Regions from separate parts of the Marinobacterium sp. MBR-111 genome, predicted to be linked through region 2. Evidence: predicted binding sites of a transcription regulator. Region 2 holds the regulator's gene; the other holds the start of a gene.

Region 1 (8,467 bases), on a different contig from region 2:
CTGTTAGCGTTTCGCGATTAATGGTGTGGAGGGTTTGCTCATTGAGCGCCAGTGCCAGGATCACAATATCTGACTGGGCCAGCAGCATCTTGAGGGGAGTATGGGACAAACCCAGTGCCTGCTCATGCTGCACGGGTAAACGTTCCGGCTGGGAATAGATTAAATCCGCTCCCCATCCGTTCAGGCGCTGCGCCACCGCTTGGCCGATGGCCCCCATACCCACAATACCAATCCGTGAGCCTTCGATCCCCTGCCCATAGAAGCGTGGTGTCCAGCCAGTAAATTCACCGGATCGAACGAAGTGGTCCGCCGCCTTGACTTGTCGGGTGAGACTGATCGTCAGCCCGACCGTTAGCTCTGCAGTAGGCACGGTTAGCAAATCCGGTACAAATGTCAGCCAAACCCCATGACGCGTGCAGGCATCCACATCAAAGTTGTCATAGCCTTTCAGGGCTGCACCAATCACCTTCAAGCGCGGACACCCCTGTAGGAACTCCACTCCAACTCGGTCTGGCATGAACGCCATCATCGCATCAGCGTCTGCAACGCGCGCAGCCACTTCCTCCTGGGGCAACGTGGCGCCGGATTGGTTGGTGACCAGCTCGCAATCTTGGGCAAGTTCATCCAGAACACTGTCATGGATCTTATGGGTTATCACAACCTTGGGTTTCATAGATGGTCCTTATTTGAATTTCTTACGAAGGCGGCCACTGAGACTGTCCACGACGGTGACCATCAACAAGATGACAATGAGAATGGCGCTGACTTCCTGATACTGCATGATTCTCAGCGAGCCCATCAATTCGAAGCCAATACCACCGGCACCCACCATGCCCATTACGGTCGAGGCACGGAAATTGTATTCCCAGCGATAAATGGACACGTCCGCGAATTGAGGAAGTACTTGTGGCAGCACGGCGTGATAGAGCACCTGCAAGCGAGTAGCGCCGGCAGCATCGGCCGCTTCCACTGGCGCCTCATCTACATGCTCAATCGCTTCGGCAAAAAACTTTCCAACCATGCCAATGGAGTGAAGACCGAGCGCCAGTACGCCAGGCAACGCCCCAAAACCAACAGCAGCCACGAAGATGATGCCCATGATCAGTTCCGGGACTGAACGCAAACCGTTTAAAAGGGTTCGAGTTACTTGGAACACCACCGGATGTGGAGAGGTGTTGCGCGCAGCCAGGAATGCCAGTGGCACAGACAAGGTTACTGCAATGGCAGTACCGGCAATGCTCATCGCAAGCGTGTCGATTAACGGCGACACCCAGCTGGCCACATTGGTGAAGTCAGGTGGAAGAGATTCGCCAATGAGTGTGCCTATGGCTGGCACGCCATTGGCAAGTGTATTGAAATTGAGCAGCCCTACGTGCCAACTTGCGACAAAAATGATGAGCAGCACTAACAGCGACTGTCCGAGTTTTTTCCGCCAGCCTTTCGCGTGCTCATCCAGCACGGAGGCCGACGGGGCCGGCGACAGAGTCGCCGGTTCCGTCGTTGTATAGTTCATGGGGCACTCCTCACATTTTTGCGAAATCAAGATTGAGCAGGCCACCCATAGCGCGGATGACATCGTAATCTTCGTCGGTAATTGCCGCGAATCCCTCAGCCTTCAGGTTGTCGAGAATCTCCGGGTCATCGATCTGCAGAAAGGCTTTCTGAATGTTGCTCTTCAGCTCAGGGGCCAGGTTCGAACGCATGGCCCAGGGGTATTGAGGAAAGTCACCGCTGTAGCCCAGCACTTTGACCTTGCTCCGATCAATCAAACCGAGGTCCATCACATGCTCGAAGATAACTTCGGACAACCCTCCGGCGTCGGCATTGCCATTGGCGACGTTAACCGCAACAGCGTCATGGCTACCGACGAAATGAGCCTCATAGTCCTTTCCGGCTTCGAGCTCTGCCTTCTCAAGGAGTACGGTCTTGGGGATCAGGTGGCTGGAAGTGGATGCGCGGTCACCGTAGGCCATTTTCTTGCCTTTGATATCCGCGAAGGAGCCAACGCCAGAGTCCGCATTGGCAATAATGATGGAGCGATAAGTCGGCTTCCCGTCTACCACCATGGCGGCAAAGGGTTCAATGTCACTCTTACTCTTGGCCATCACATAGGACAACGGACCAAAGTAAGCCAGGTCAATTCGGCCAAAACGCATGGCTTCGATCATGGAGGAGTAATCGGTGGTAACAATCAGTTCTACTTCCTTACCAAGAGTGGTTTCCAGGTAATCCTTCAAAGGTTGGTTTCGCTTGATCAGTTCTGACGCGTTCTCATCCGGCAGCAAGGCAACTTTCAAAAGATCAGGGTCTGTATCTGCGGCATGGGCTGACCAATGGATGCCGAGCATCATTATCAGAGCCAGCAAAGAGTGAATCATTGTCTTCATTGTGCTATCTCCAGTACGTCTGTCGTTATCGGGGTGGTCTTAGGTTTATGGATGGCTGGTTTGCCTTCCGCAGCTACCACGCTGGGTGAACGGTGGTAAATCTCGTCCAGGTGTTTCGATTTCAGGTTTTCAGGAGCATCGTCAAAAACGATATGAGCGTTCGAAAGGCCGATGATCCGGTCTGCAAAACGCTGGGCGTATTCCAATTGGTGCAAGGAAATAACCGCGGTGATTCCATCTTCCTGACAAATATCGCGCAGTAGGCCGAGTACCTTTTCAGAAGTGGCCGGATCCAGGCTGGCAACGGGCTCATCGGCAAGAATCATGGATGGTTGCTGCACCAATGCTCTGGCGATTCCAACCCGCTGCTGCTGGCCGCCGGACAACTGATCTACTCGGGAAAGCGCTTTGTCAGCCAGACCTACGCGGTCGAGGCATTGCAGAGCCAACTCCAGGTCCTGCCGGGGCAGGGGAAGCAGGCTTCGCCAAGTACCGTGATACGCAAGTCTGCCTGTCAGCACATTCTGTAACGCGGTGTATCGTTCGATCAGCTGGTGATGCTGGAACACCATGGCGGTGCGGCTGCGGTGCTGTCGCAGGATTCTACGGTTGGTCAGTTCACCAAACTCGCCAGACACAACCTTCCCGGTTGTGGGCTTAACCAGGTGATTCAGTGAACGAAGCAGAGTGGATTTACCCGCGCCTGAAAGTCCCAGTAGCACGGTGAATTCGCCCTTGTGAAAGTGAACGTTGGTGGGTTTGAGCGCGAGGACGTTTCCCGGGTAGGTTACGCCCATACTCTCGACTCGAAGCATCACATTGGTTGATTGAGTTGGCGCCACAGGATCACCTTTTGCAATAAATAAGCTCGCCGTATTGCGAGTTACAATTGAACGGTAAAGCTGAGAGATGACACCGTCGTGTCACTGACGTGACAGGTTGATGAAGTGCTTTTGGTTCGCAAGGATTTTCCGAAGGGCTCTGTGAAATACATGGAGCTCAGCCAAAGTGGAACGAGCCACCCAGGAGCTTAAGCAACAAAAATTGCGTTCCACCGTCAGTCGGCGAATCTCACGGTACAGTTCGTCCGTGCTGAGTTCATCGAATTGCTTACCGACTATACTCTTGCCTTCGAGGAGGTCGGACGCGCTCTCCAATAGGTCGCGCTTCCAGGTGCTGACTATGGTGGGGTGGATCTGGAAACGGGCAGCAATTCAAGGTGTGGCCTTAAGGGTGGGCAAGGACAGCCTTGCACTTACTAATTCGAAATAAAGTAAGCGAACATTACCCGGAGATATAAGCCAAATCCGGATGGCCAAAAAACGATTTCAATAGTCGTGGCAATTTTTGCAAACGTCGAAGCTGCCGGTAAACAGTGCTCCGAAGTTGTTCTTTGCTGTTAATGATCTTTTTACCGACGTGATGGTATTTGATATAGCCCCAAACAGACTCGTCAGGATTCAGCTCCGGCGAGTACGGCGGCAGGAAGAACAACCTGAGCTTGCCGTCGAGACTCTCAACATAGTCTCGAACCCGACGAGCATGATGAACCGGGTGGTTATCGAGGATCAGGAAAACCGGCTTGTCAACGTCTTGCACCAGAGCCTTGAGGAAACCAAGAAACGCATCGGTGTTCATGTTGCCCTGAATGGTCTTAAAGCGAAGCTCGCCGCGAGGCGAGATGGCCGAGATCAGATTGATGCTGAAGCGACTGCCCGTATTACGGATGATCGGAGTTTCACCCCTGGGTGCCCAGGTGGTGCCACTGTGATAATCAGACCGAATGCTGGCTTCATCGCCGAAATAGATGGTGGCGCCGACTTTTTTTGCTTCCTTGCGAATTTCCGGGTAGGTCTCTTCTTTCCATTGTTTCACGGCCTCTGGCTTTTGCTGGTAGGCCCGATGCAGGGGTTTCTGAGGCGTCAGCCCCAGGTTTCGAAGCAGACGACCGACCGAGACATCGCTTAACCGGACGTTGAACTTTTGCCGGATGAGCTCACGCACTCGGCCCCGAGTCCACAGGGCAAAATCAAACTTCAACTGGTCCGGCGTAAAGGTCGTTATCCAGATATACAGCTCCCGGATCTGAGCACCGCTCAGTTTCTTGGGACGACCGGAAATCTGCTTGGCCTTGAGCGCGTCAAAGCCACCCTCGCGGTAGGCAGCCAGCCATTCATAGATTCGTGCTCGGCTCATCCCCAGCGCTTTGATGACGACTTCTGGACTCTCGCCATCCATGACCCGTTGAACGGCGCGAACGCGAATGGCTTCTAATGTTTTGTGATCAAGTTTACGACCGTCATCGTGGCGCATGTGTGTAAATATCCGATAAGCTTGGCGAACGGAGCCTACATTATAAATGATGTTCGCTTACTTTCGAACCCATTAGTATATTAAGTCTGATACCATGTGGTCGGATCTAATCACAGGAAGCTGTCCAGCCGGATAACAACGCCCATTTCCTGAAACTTGCTATAGGTCTCAGTACCACTGCTCTGTCGAACCAGCCGCAAATCATTTTTCAGATACACCGGCTTGGCCGGTTTGGCCACTGCTTTCTTAGAAACCTGCTTAGGGGTAGGCTTTTCCTGTAAGGCTCGAATATGTGCAACCAGACCCAAAAGATCCTCATCCGGTTTCTCTTCAATAGCTTGTTCGGCCACCACGGGGGCTATGTCCGATCCAATACCCATTTGCATCAACATATCGATCAACTGTTGGGCTTTGCTGGCTTGTTGAGGCTCAGTAGAAGTATGTGGAAGCTCTGGATCAGCAACATGGATGCCAGATGCGCGAATAGTATCAGTTGGTATGTCCAAGTCAGCATAGGCCAGAATTTGTTCTTTTCTGCCACTTCGCAATGCCTTAATCATAGGGTGGATTAGCGAAAGCTCTTCATTGAAGACCTTTTCTACAAGAAGCTGATCGATCACCTCTCGTCTGGCCATGACAGCACGGGTCTGACAGAGATAGAACAGCGATACCGCTACATGAGGGATACCCTGGGTGAACTCCCAGAACAAGTCTTTCATCGGCTCAGTGAGTGGAGTCGGAGCTTCAAACCACTGCAGCTTCCAGAGCCTTTTGATGAAACGCTCCCACTCCGCGTCTTGTTCCGGCTTGTCTGAACGTTCGAAGCGGTTCCAGTTCAGACTGCCAAATTGGGCAGCCCTGCGAGCTGAACGCATGGTCGGTGTAAACAGATCCAGTGCTTTCGGGGTACCAATAAACAGCACCGGCACCTTGATCACATTGGTCAGGGTGACAAAGAAATTCAGCATTTTCTGGGAGCCTCCCGACTTGGATTTTTCCAAGTGCTGAATTTCATCGATAGCCAGCAAGCCTACCGAATGAAGCGCAACTACTCTCGCTACGTCACCTAGCATCGACTCTGCAGAAGAGCGCGATTTTACAAATAACTGTTGATAATCTGTGCCAAGGGCATCATCAACCGCTCTGAAAAAGTTGATGCAGAGATGCCTGACGGAACCATCATGGGGACACTCAACCTTCAGCCAAACCAGCTGGGTATGCTGATAGTCAGGGTGATATATCACTTGCGGATAGCAGCTCAGAATCGCCTCTACAGCTGTCGATTTACCTGTTCCCGAGCAGCCAATCACCGAACTAACCAGAGATTCATTGCCTGCATTACGGCTGGCAGATTTGAAGTCTGTATAACCAACAGTATCAAGATTACGTTGGTGGCTGGCATCGGCTATGTTCCGACTCAGGTAGCCCCGACGAATCATGCTCGAGAGCATTTGTTCCAGTTGCAAATGCGACTTGGTCGGATAGAGGAACTGATCCAATATCCTCATCATCGCATGGCGACGAATGTGCCCAGGCAGCTTCTTCTCACTGTCGCCAACCGTTGGATAACGATTTAGCTTCTTAGCCGTTTCCTGAGGGGAATTAATCGGCGGAAGTGCATTAATCAAAGGATGCCCAGCATAGTCGGGGATTTCGGCCTCGATGTAATGCGCCAGGGGATGCTTAATCATCTCCATCCTCCAAGAACGAATCCAGATCAGGATAATCCAGGCAGGGTTCACTTCGCGTTTTGATATCGATAACCAAAGCCTTATGGCCAGTGGAACTGGCAGAATCTGGCTTACTTAATGATGTACGCTGACGTTCTGCTGCCAACTCATCGCGCCGATTATCACGAATGCCCATCAACCTACGGCTCGCTGGCAGAGATGGCTTTGAGGGTTTCTTCGCTCGCTCACGTTGGACTATATGGTCGATAGCATCCAAGGTGTCGATACTTGAATAGTCTGCCCGCTGCTTGGCAGATGCCTGTGCTCTCTTTCTCTCATATTGCTTTTGAGCCGCTTCCACAAATGTCATTCCTCGATAGCTGCGGCTACGATCTGAAAGATCGCAGACCCAATACTCATCATCGCCAGCAACTGGTCTGATAAATATCTCATTGGTGTTTCGAGGATCAAAAGCTGCTTCAATTTTGGTTGGACGGTTCTGTTTGATCCGGTCGAACCATCCAGCTTTCAACGCTTCCTGGCATGTATAGTTGATTCCACGCAGTTTGATACCTACCTCAGAAATCGTTGCAGTTTCGTTTGGCAACAGGTTAATTCTGGCTAGCCTCTCGTCACAGGTACGCAGCTTTCCTGTCCGGTTGCTAACTCCCCAGTTCCAAAGCGCAATAGGAACAGCTGCCAGATCATTCGGCATATCCGGAGCGAAATCGTAGTCTTTTACGACATGACTGGTGTTATGGCGGAGTACAAGATGAATCATCATCTCCGTAAAAGCAGATAGGCCCAACTCTGCATCAAGCTCGTAGCGTTTCCCTGTCCGTTTTTTGCCATTAACAGGCTCTACCACTCCGCCAACATAGGGTTTGAACTCAGCTTGAATAGTGTTGAAGTGCCGCTCGCAGATACCCTTGTCATCGCCTCTATAGGCTCTGGTGTTGCTTAGTTGAATTCCAAATCGATTCACCAGTGTGTCAGCCTGACGGGAAAGCAGCTCACCTCTATCTGCCAGAATGCTGGCCGGAATACCGACTGCAGGCCAGTCACTATCAGTAATCTCAATACCGTAACGCGCGCAGTACTCAACCTTGCTGCAGAACGCATTCGCTAGAGCCATACCTGCAGTAACCCACGAGGGTGTTTCAAAGCCGATATACATACCTGCAATCATACGGCTGAATACATCCTTCACGAGATACAACACTGGACGCCCTACAATTTTTTCAGGGTCTTCATCTGAAACCAGATACAGATCCACTATGGTTGCGTCAATTTCGTAACGAGCTCCTGGGCCGAAATTATTGGTCGCTGCCGTACTGATTAGGGGTTTGATGTCTTTATCGTATGCCCGAGCTGGCATTCGACGTTTTTCAGCTTCATGCTTTCGATAGTTCTTAGAGTAGAAGTATTGAAGCTGGCCCCGTGTCGCCAATCGACCTGGTGTTATATCAGGGTAACGGGACCGCAGGAGGCCGTTGGCTTTATTGAGTACAACTGACATCGGCACTGGCTTTCCTACGAGATAGCTTGTCTCAATTGCCGTGCGAAATATATCCGCCACATCCTCAGTTACGACAAGTCCTTCCCCCGGTGAGACCGAACGCTTCCGGCCCAGCTTTTTGTCCAAATTTCGTCGTGGCTTGCCACTCCCTCCACATTGTTGATAGTCAGGTGCGAGAGCATTCGGAGACATCCCTCTTTGCCAGAAACGGCGAAGAGCACGAACAATGAACAGGCGAGGTCGTCCCGATTGTTCGACCGCCAATCTTATGAGTTCATTCCGCGTTTTCTTCTCGAATAAAGCTTCATGCTTCTCGAGTAGGGGCTTCAGTGCAGATACTGCTTCATCACGCTTTTGCGCAGCTAATGTGCCTTCCTGGACTGAAGGGATCGGGAAAGGGTCTGTGGTTTCCTGGAAGTCTTCCAGCTCTTCTGACGTTAATGTAAACGGCCAAGCATTCTGATCATCAACATCAATCACCTGATAATTTTCAAGGTTGGTGAACAGAACTCGGATTCTCTGCTCTGAAACAGGAGCTTGTAGAACTGTATTAATTTGCATGACTTAACCTCCATTGT
Region 2 (8,467 bases):
GTTGCGCTGTTTCAACCGCATGAGTGAGCTGGCAGCGGACTGTAATATTTCTGGAACAATTCTGCTGGATAATGAAGATATTTACGCTCGATCAGTCAATGTGGCAGAGCTGCGACGTCGGGTCGGCATGGTGTTCCAGAAGCCCAATCCGTTTCCGGCTTCGGTGTATGAAAATGTCAGCTTCGGCCTCAAGATTCAGGGCATCCGCAAAAAGCGAGTGGTGGATGAAACCGTTGAGTGGGCGCTGCGTTCGGCAGCACTTTGGGACGAGGTCAAGGACCGACTGCACGAGAGTGCTCTGGGGTTGTCCGGGGGGCAGCAACAGCGCCTGGTGATCGCCCGCACGATCGCCATTCGCCCCGAGGTCCTGCTGCTGGACGAGCCGGCCTCGGCACTGGACCCAATCTCGACACTTAAGATCGAGGAACTGATTCATGAACTGAAACGTGACTTCACCATCCTGATTGTCACACACAACATGCAGCAGGCTGCCCGCGTATCCGATTACACCGCCTTTCTGCATCAGGGGCGTCTGATCGAATTTGGCGAGACCGAGAAGCTGTTTACCCGGCCGTCCAGACGACAGACTGAAGATTACATCACCGGACGCTATGGCTAGGCCAGCTGTCCGTAACGGAGACAAACACTGTGGAACTGGAAAAAGACAACTACTCAACCCACATCTCCCAGCAGTTCAACGAAGAGCTGGAAACCATCCGTACCCAGATGCTGACCATGGGCGGCATGGTGGAACATCAGGTCAATGACGCCATCGAAGCGCTGCTGACAGCGGATGTGGATCGTGCCGAGGCGTCACGCAAGGTCGACCAGCAGACCAATGCCATGGAGCTGATGATCGATGATCTTTGCACCACTACCATCGCCCGGCGTCAGCCGGCAGCCAGCGACCTGCGTCTGATCGTGTCGATCAGCCGTGCCGTATCCGATCTCGAACGCATTGGTGATGAAGCGTCCCGCATCTGCAGACAAGCAATCGAACTGGCACAGAGCGGCACTTCGCAACGCGGTCATCAAGAAGTGCGCCACATCGGCAATCTGGTGCGCGACATGGTACGCAACGTCCTGACCGCTTTCGCTCGCAATGATATCGAGATGGCCTACCTGGTCGCCAAACAGGACAAGGAAGTGGACCGTGAATACCGCACGGCCATGCGCTCACTCGTGACCTATATGATGGAAGATCCGCGTGCGATCTCTTCCGTACTGAGTGTCATCTGGGCTCTTCGCAGCCTTGAACGCATCGGTGACCATGCCCGTAACCTGGCCGAGCACCTGATCTATCAGGTCAGCGGTACCGACGTGCGCCACCGCAGCCTGAAGCAGATCCGCCAGACCGTTGAGGACGAAGCCGACACACTGCTGAGCGATGAAAGCAGCACAGAAGAGTAACCCGCACTACAGCACTTGAGTGGGTGAAAATGCTAGACTTGGGGCCGTCTCACTAACGGAAGCCCTTCAGGTGTCAGCACGCGAATCTCTGCTCATCCATTCTCCCCACCGGCACTGGCTGCTTGCGGGCAGCAGCAGTTTCCAGGTGCCGGCACACTGGCGCCCCTGGCTGTATGACTCGGGCTCGCTGAGCCAGCGCCTGCAGCGTGCGGCCGGGGGCGAGTTCAGCGTTCGCGTGCTGAGCGAATGCTGGCAGTATCCGAGCGCCGACGAGGCACGGGCACTCGGGATCAGGGCGCGACGTCGCGCCCTGATTCGGGAGGTTGAGCTGCTGGGCCGTAATGCCGAACCCTGGGTGTTCGCTCGAACGGTCATTCCCGCCACCACGCTGACCGGGGTGGAGCGACGCCTGCTGCGACTGGGCTCGCGCTCCCTCGGTTCCTACCTGTTCCGTGACCCCAGCCTTGAACGTGCCCCGCTGCGCGCCTGCCGGCTGCAAGACAGCGGCGGGCAGCACTATTGGGCACGACGCTCCGTGTTCCGTCTGCACCACAAGCCCTTGCTGGTATGCGAAGTTTTTCTCCCGGCCATGGAGCACGTACAATACCCGCTCTGACCGCTCAGGAGTGATCATGCAGGCAACGACCCCGTCACAGCACCCATTAAAGCAGAAGCTGCAGGCCTATGTGCACCTGATGCGTGCCGACCGACCGATCGGCACCTACCTGCTGCTCTGGCCGACCCTGTGGGCACTCTGGATCGCATCGGAAGGCCTGCCAGCGCTGGATCTGCTGCTGATCTTCTGTCTGGGTGTGTTCCTGACCCGCTCTGCCGGCTGTGTCATCAACGACTTTGCCGACCGACATATTGATGGCCACGTCAAACGCACCCTCAATCGTCCACTGCCATCAGGCCGAGTCCGTGAGCGTGAAGCGATCTATCTTTTCTGCGGTCTGATGCTGGTCTCGTTTCTGCTGGTGCTGATGACCAACGGCATGACCATCCTGATGTCCTTCGGCGGCCTTGCATTGGCGTTTATCTACCCGTTCATGAAACGCTATACTCACCTGCCACAGCTGGTGCTGGGAGCGGCTTTTGGCTGGGCCATTCCAATGGCGTTCACCGCCACTCAGGAAGCACTGCCGCTGACCGCTTGGCTGCTCTACCTGGCCAAGCTGCTCTGGACTGTGGCCTATGACACCCAGTATGCCATGGTGGATCGTGACGATGACCTGAAAATTGGCGTCAAATCCACTGCAGTGCTGTTTGGCCGCCACGACCGTCTCATCATCGCCCTGCTGCAACTGGCCACTCTGGTAGTGATGCTCTGGGTAGGTCAGATTGAGCAACTGGGGCTCTGGTATTGGCTGGGGCTGGCCGGTGCCGCCACCCTGTTTGTCTACCAGCACTGGCTGATCCGCGCCCGCGAACGGATGCCCTGCTTCCGCGCCTTCCTCAACAACCACTATGCCGAGCTGTTGGTGCTGCTCGGCCTGATACTGGAATACGCGCTGCGCACCTGAGCCGACACTGACAAGTGAAAGAAAATCTGCCAATGTCATATTTGTGTAACCAAAACGTCTTGTAATACCAGACTCTGATTAAATGTCTGTAAAAGAGGCAGAAACATGTCTGCGTCCAAACGCGTACTGATCGTTGATGACGAAGCACCGATCCGCGAAATGATTGCGGTAGCATTGGAGATGGCAGGTTACGAATGTGATGAGGCAGACAGTGCCCAGTCCGCTCATGCCCGCATCGTCGATAACAAACCCGATATGCTGTTGCTGGACTGGATGATGCCCGGTACCAGCGGTATCGAGTTCGCCCGCCGCCTGCGCAAGGATGAAGTGACGGCTGACATCCCGATCATCATGCTGACTGCAAAGGCCGATGAGGACAACAAGATTCAGGGGCTGGAAGCCGGTGTGGATGACTACATCACCAAGCCGTTCTCGCCACGTGAGCTGGTCGCACGACTCAAGGCCGTGCTGCGCCGCGCCACACCCAAGGGGGTGGAAGAGCCGGTCACGGTGGACAGTCTGACTCTGGACCCTGTTTCGCATCGCGTTACTGCAGAGAGCCGACCGCTGGAGCTTGGGCCAACCGAATTTCGCCTGCTGCAGTTTTTCATGACACATCCGGATCGTGCCTATACCCGCAGCCAGCTGCTGGATATGGTGTGGGGCGGCAATGTATATGTGGAAGAGCGTACCGTCGATGTCCACATTCGCCGCCTGCGCAAGGCGTTGGGCGAGCGTCACGACTATCTGGTACAGACGGTACGTGGCACCGGATATCGTTTCTCGGCACAGGTGGCCTGATCGGCTTCGGTCACCACATTCACAGGATCGGAATGGAATGACTTCATGCACATAGCGCGGCACTCGCTGCTGATGAGCCTGCTGCTCAGTGCCGGTCTGGGCCTGATTCTGGGTGCGGTGCTGGGCTTCCCGATTGCCGGCATCACCCTTGGCATGATCGTGTGGGCCGTGATTCAGATCCGTCGCTTCAATGTCCTGCGTGAGTGGCTGGTCGGCGATACATCTGAAGAGCCACCCGAGCTGCCCGGTGCCTGGGGCGAAATTCTGGACGCGTTGGCACGCATGCAAAAGCGCACTCAGGCACGCGAAGCTTCTTTGCGCAACGTCATCTCACGCTTTCAGCAGTCTTCAGCGGCCCTGCCCGATGCAGTCATCATCATCGATCGCAACAATAACCTGGAATGGTGGAATCTGGCCGCCGAGCGGCTGCTTGGGCTGCGTCATGCATCCGACCGAGGCAAGCCGCTGCTGAATCTGGTACGTGATCCCGTATTTGTGGATTACTACCGCAAGGGCCGCTATCAGGAGCCGCTGGAGCTGCCATCACCGCTGGGCGGCGATACCCGACTGCAGTATCAGATCAGCCTTTTTGGCGCGGATGATCGCCTGCTGGTGGCCCGTGACATCACCCGACTGACCCAGCTGGAGCAGACTCGGCAGAACTTCGTGGCCAACGCATCGCATGAACTGCGCACCCCACTGACGGTCATTCGGGGTTACCTTGAAACCTTCCTCGATCAGGACCTGCCCAAACCGCTGATGCGGGGGCTCAGTCAAATGCAACAGCAAGCGCGACGAATGGAAAACCTGGTCCAGGATCTGTTGCTGCTGTCGCGACTGGAGGCCACCTCACGTCAGGCCGCCACGCTCAAGCCAGTGCTGATCCAAAGCCTGATCAGCCATATTCATGAAGATGCCGTTACCCTTTCAGGAGAGCGCCAGCATCAATTCGAGCTGCAGATAGATCCACAACATGACCTGCTGGGTGTTCCGGCAGAGCTACAGAGTGCGCTGTCCAATCTGGTGTTTAATGCCGTGCGTTATACCCCCGATGAGGGCCATATCCTGATCCGCTGGTGGGCTGATGCCAAAGGCGGCCATTTCAGTGTGACCGACAGCGGTATCGGGATAGAGGCACGCCACATTCCTCACCTCACCGAGCGTTTCTATCGCGTGGACGACAGCCGCTCGTCCGCCAGTGGCGGTACCGGGCTTGGGCTGGCCATCGTCAAGCATGTATTGATGCGCCTTGGCGCCCGGCTGGAGATCGACAGCAAGCCTGGCAGGGGCAGCTGCTTCAGCTGCCATTTCCCCGCTGAGCTGGTAGTGCCGCCCCGGGATTGATATCCCTGGCTTCGGCGGCATACTCCTCCACCCAGAAAATAGTCGCGCCCACAACCGCTGCCGGCATCAAAAACAAATTCAGCACCGGCACCAGCATACCCAGCTGAACCAGCCCGCCAAACCCGATCGACGTTACTCGACGCGCCTTCATCAACTGCTTCATCTGTGGAAAGCTGACCTTGTTGTTGTCCATCGGGTAATCGCAGTACTGAATCGACATCATCCAGGCCCCGAACAGAAACCAAAGCAGTGGCGAGAGCAGATTCAGGCCCGGTATAAACGTAATCAACAGTAACAGCAGAAAGCGTGGCAGATAGTAGCCCAGCTTCTGCAGCTCCCGCTGCAGCGCCCGTGGAATCATCGCCAGCACCGCGCCCCAGCCCTCATCCACCAGCGGAGCACCGCGCAGCCTATGCTCCACCTTCTCGGCCAGAAAGCCGTTAAAGGGCGCTGCTATCAGATTGGCCACGATGGAAAAGCCGTAATACACCCCCACCATCACCACCAGGGCGAACAGGGGCCAGAAAAGCCAATAGAGAAAACCGGCCCAGTCAGGCAGATATCCCAGCCCATACTCGACCCAGTGGGTGAATTGCTGAATCAGCAGCCAAATGGCGGCAATGAACAGCAACAGGTTGATCAGCAGCGGTACCAGCACAAAACGCCGAATACCCGGTTGCGGCAGCATGGCCGCTCCACGCAGCAGATAACTGCCGCCACGTATGGGGTTTCCCTTCATCTTGCCTCCTGAAGGTGATCACATAGCATTTGCCGACATGGCAGGATCACTTTACTCTTGGTATCAGTTAACGTTTGATGACGGCGGCTCACACCAGCCGAACAATCCGGGGAGAGTACACATGAAAGCGATCCGTATCCACGTCTTTGGCGGGCCCGAAAACCTGCAGCTCAACGAGCTGGAACAGCCACAACCGGGGCCGGGTGAGGTACTGATCCGCAACCACGCGGCCGGAGTGAACCCGATCGACTGGAAAACCTGCTCCGGTGGTGGCGCCAGCAGTTTCATTGAAGCCCTGCCCTTTTGCCCCGGTTGGGAGTTCGCCGGCCGTGTTGAAGCTCTGGGTGACGGCGTCAACAACGTGCGTCAGGGTGATGAAGTCATGGGGTTTATCCGCTTTCCGCAGCCGGCCGGCTGCTATGCCGAGTATCTGATCGCCCCGGCTGACCAGATCTGTCAGCGCCCCAGTGCACTGGATTCGGTAACCGCAGCAGGACTCGGACTGGCGGGCCTGACCGCCTGGCAAGCCCTGTTTGAAGTCGGTGAGCTAAAAGGAGGTCAGTCGGTTCTGGTACTCGCAGCTGCGGGCGGCGTCGGCCATCTGGCAGTACAACTGGCGAAGTGGAAAGGCGCCTATGTGATCGGCACAGCTTCGCATGGCAACAAGGCATTCCTGCAAAGCCTGGGCTGTGACGACATCATCGATTACCAGCGTCAGCAGGTAGACAATCTGATTCATGACGCTGACCTGATTATCGATGGTGTTGGCGGTGAAACGGCCATCCGTGCTCTGAGCTGTCTGCAGCCCCATGGCAAAATGATCACCCTGCCTTCCGTCACGGCTGCCGAGGTGATCGCGGCCGGTGAGGCCAAAGGGCTTAAAGTGAGCGGCATTCGTGCCCGACCGGATGCCGGCCAGTTACATGAGCTGGCAATGCTGGCGTCCAGCGGTAAGGTGATGTTGAACCTGACCGACAACTTGCCGCTGGATCAGGCAGCTGAGGCACACCGCCTGAGCGCCACTGGGCATGTCCGCGGCAAACTGGTGTTAACCATCTGATTCGGGTTTAGGCAGGGATGCCGCCGTTTCATCTTCTGCCGGGCCACAGAACAGCTGCTGCTGACGCATCAGCAGGCGGCAGCCTTCGCCGCGGATGTTGCGGCCCCAACACTCATCCTTGGCCCAAGCCTTGTCATCTTCGGTCGGCTCTTCACGAAAACCCGGTACCGCTTCGCAGAAACCCTCGCTGGTCTGTGCGGTTTCCAGGCAGGCCCGGAGAAAGCGGCCATAGTTGACAGTGCAGTCAAACCCGGTGCAGCCGTCAAAGTTGCTCAGGCTTTGCTCCAGACAGGTTTGCTGATTATTCAATCGACCGAACGCCAGCCCATCATTGCGCCAGTTGGTAGCCGCCTCGGCACGTTCGGCATTGAATTCGGCCAGCCACTCGGCCTTCATCGACTGCCACCAGCTCGGGTTGACCTGCCACAAAAACAGAACGAACAGCAGGGGCAGCACGACCAGTATCAGCAGAATTTTTTTCCACATGCAGAAACTCCTGAGGATTAACGACGCCGGTACAGGCCTGCGATACACAAAAGCAGTCCCAGCACTGAAAGCAGCATGCCACCGTTAACCAGCAGTGGGTGCCGCGCCATATAGGGTACAAAAGGGTGCTGGCGTTCGGTGTCACAGCGCGCTTCGAGATAGTCCCAGGAGCCGCCACTGTCGAGACAAGCCTCGACCAGCGACAGGTCATAAAGGTAAGCACCCATCAGCAGCATACCCGGCAACACCAGCAATAACAGACCGAGCTTGAGCATGATCAGTCGTCTTCGTCGCTGATGCCGATGTTGCTGACACCTTCATTGCGCGCCAACTCACGCAACTCGCGCACAAATGCTGCACTCGGCTGTTTTTGATTCTGCAGCCGTTCGATCACTTCGTCACGAAAGCCATCTTCAGCCTGCATCAGTTCATGGGTATTGATTAGCCTGACCAGATCCTCGTCAGACAATTCATCATCGCTTTCGGTGACTTCGATAAAGGTCGCCACACTCTCGCGGGACAGTTGGCCCACATTAGCAGCCTCTGAACGGTCTTTTTCCAGCAGGCAGTTGATGGTGGCATTAAGTGCCACGATTGCGTCCAGCGCCGGCAGTGCACCATACATGTCGTACTCATCCAAGTCCGGCATGTTGGCTTCCACCTGATCCAGCTGGACCTCAAAGTTTATCTTGGCACCAGTGCCAGCCAGGCTATCCCAGACGCCATCCAGCAGCAGACGCATTCGAGCCGGGTCACCAAAGTTGACCAGCCGGGCAAAGAGGGCAAAGTTGGGGAACATGCGCTCCGTCAGTGCCGCGGAAAAGGCGGTCAACTGCCAGGGTTCAAATGTCTCCAGCTCGCGCTCCAGGTTCAGCATTTCGCTCATCAGTGTCTCCGCTTGGGATGTGTTGAGGCCTATTGTACGGCACAGCCGGCTCAAGCTGTAGTCATCTGCATTAATGCCATACCAGACTTTACTGATATACTTTCGCACCGTTGTCACACTCACAGAATCGAGAAATACAATGAGCCAATCTCATCCCGCTGCAGTGCTGGTACGTTGCCTGGACTGCTTCAGTGAATGGACCGGGCGCACGGTCGCCT

What was found. The regulator PhoB, encoded in region 2, activates phosphate uptake and scavenging genes when phosphate is short. The targets are predictions, from matches to a motif close to TGTCATANNNNTGTCANA.
Region 1: the regulator PhoB is predicted to act here: its motif matches at 3,318-3,335, upstream of phnC (phosphonate ABC transporter ATP-binding protein).

The regions. Positions count from the first base shown of each region.
Region 1 covers NZ_JBEPQA010000011.1:1,361-9,827, forward strand. Annotated here, with positions in the region: gene ABIE61_RS09430 (phosphonate dehydrogenase) at 1-673, opposite strand, end outside; gene phnE (phosphonate ABC transporter, permease protein PhnE) at 683-1,513, opposite strand; gene phnD (phosphate/phosphite/phosphonate ABC transporter substrate-binding protein) at 1,524-2,387, opposite strand; gene phnC (phosphonate ABC transporter ATP-binding protein) at 2,384-3,202, opposite strand; gene ABIE61_RS09450 (IS630 family transposase) at 3,672-4,700, opposite strand; gene ABIE61_RS09455 (ATP-binding protein) at 4,811-6,391, opposite strand; gene ABIE61_RS09460 (TnsB C-terminal domain-containing protein) at 6,384-8,450, opposite strand; gene ABIE61_RS09465 (heteromeric transposase endonuclease subunit TnsA) at 8,440-8,467, opposite strand, start outside.
Region 2 covers NZ_JBEPQA010000007.1:53,663-62,129, reverse strand. Annotated here, with positions in the region: gene pstB (phosphate ABC transporter ATP-binding protein PstB) at 1-619, shown strand, start outside; gene phoU (phosphate signaling complex protein PhoU) at 649-1,410, shown strand; gene ABIE61_RS07040 (chorismate--pyruvate lyase family protein) at 1,481-2,026, shown strand; gene ubiA (4-hydroxybenzoate octaprenyltransferase) at 2,043-2,933, shown strand; gene phoB (phosphate regulon transcriptional regulator PhoB) at 3,039-3,734, shown strand; gene phoR (phosphate regulon sensor histidine kinase PhoR) at 3,780-5,078, shown strand; gene cysZ (sulfate transporter CysZ) at 5,032-5,817, opposite strand; gene ABIE61_RS07015 (NADP-dependent oxidoreductase) at 5,939-6,877, shown strand; gene ABIE61_RS07010 (hypothetical protein) at 6,866-7,363, opposite strand; gene ABIE61_RS07005 (hypothetical protein) at 7,381-7,638, opposite strand; gene ABIE61_RS07000 (YjaG family protein) at 7,641-8,249, opposite strand; gene ABIE61_RS06995 (TRAP transporter small permease subunit) at 8,389-8,467, shown strand, end outside.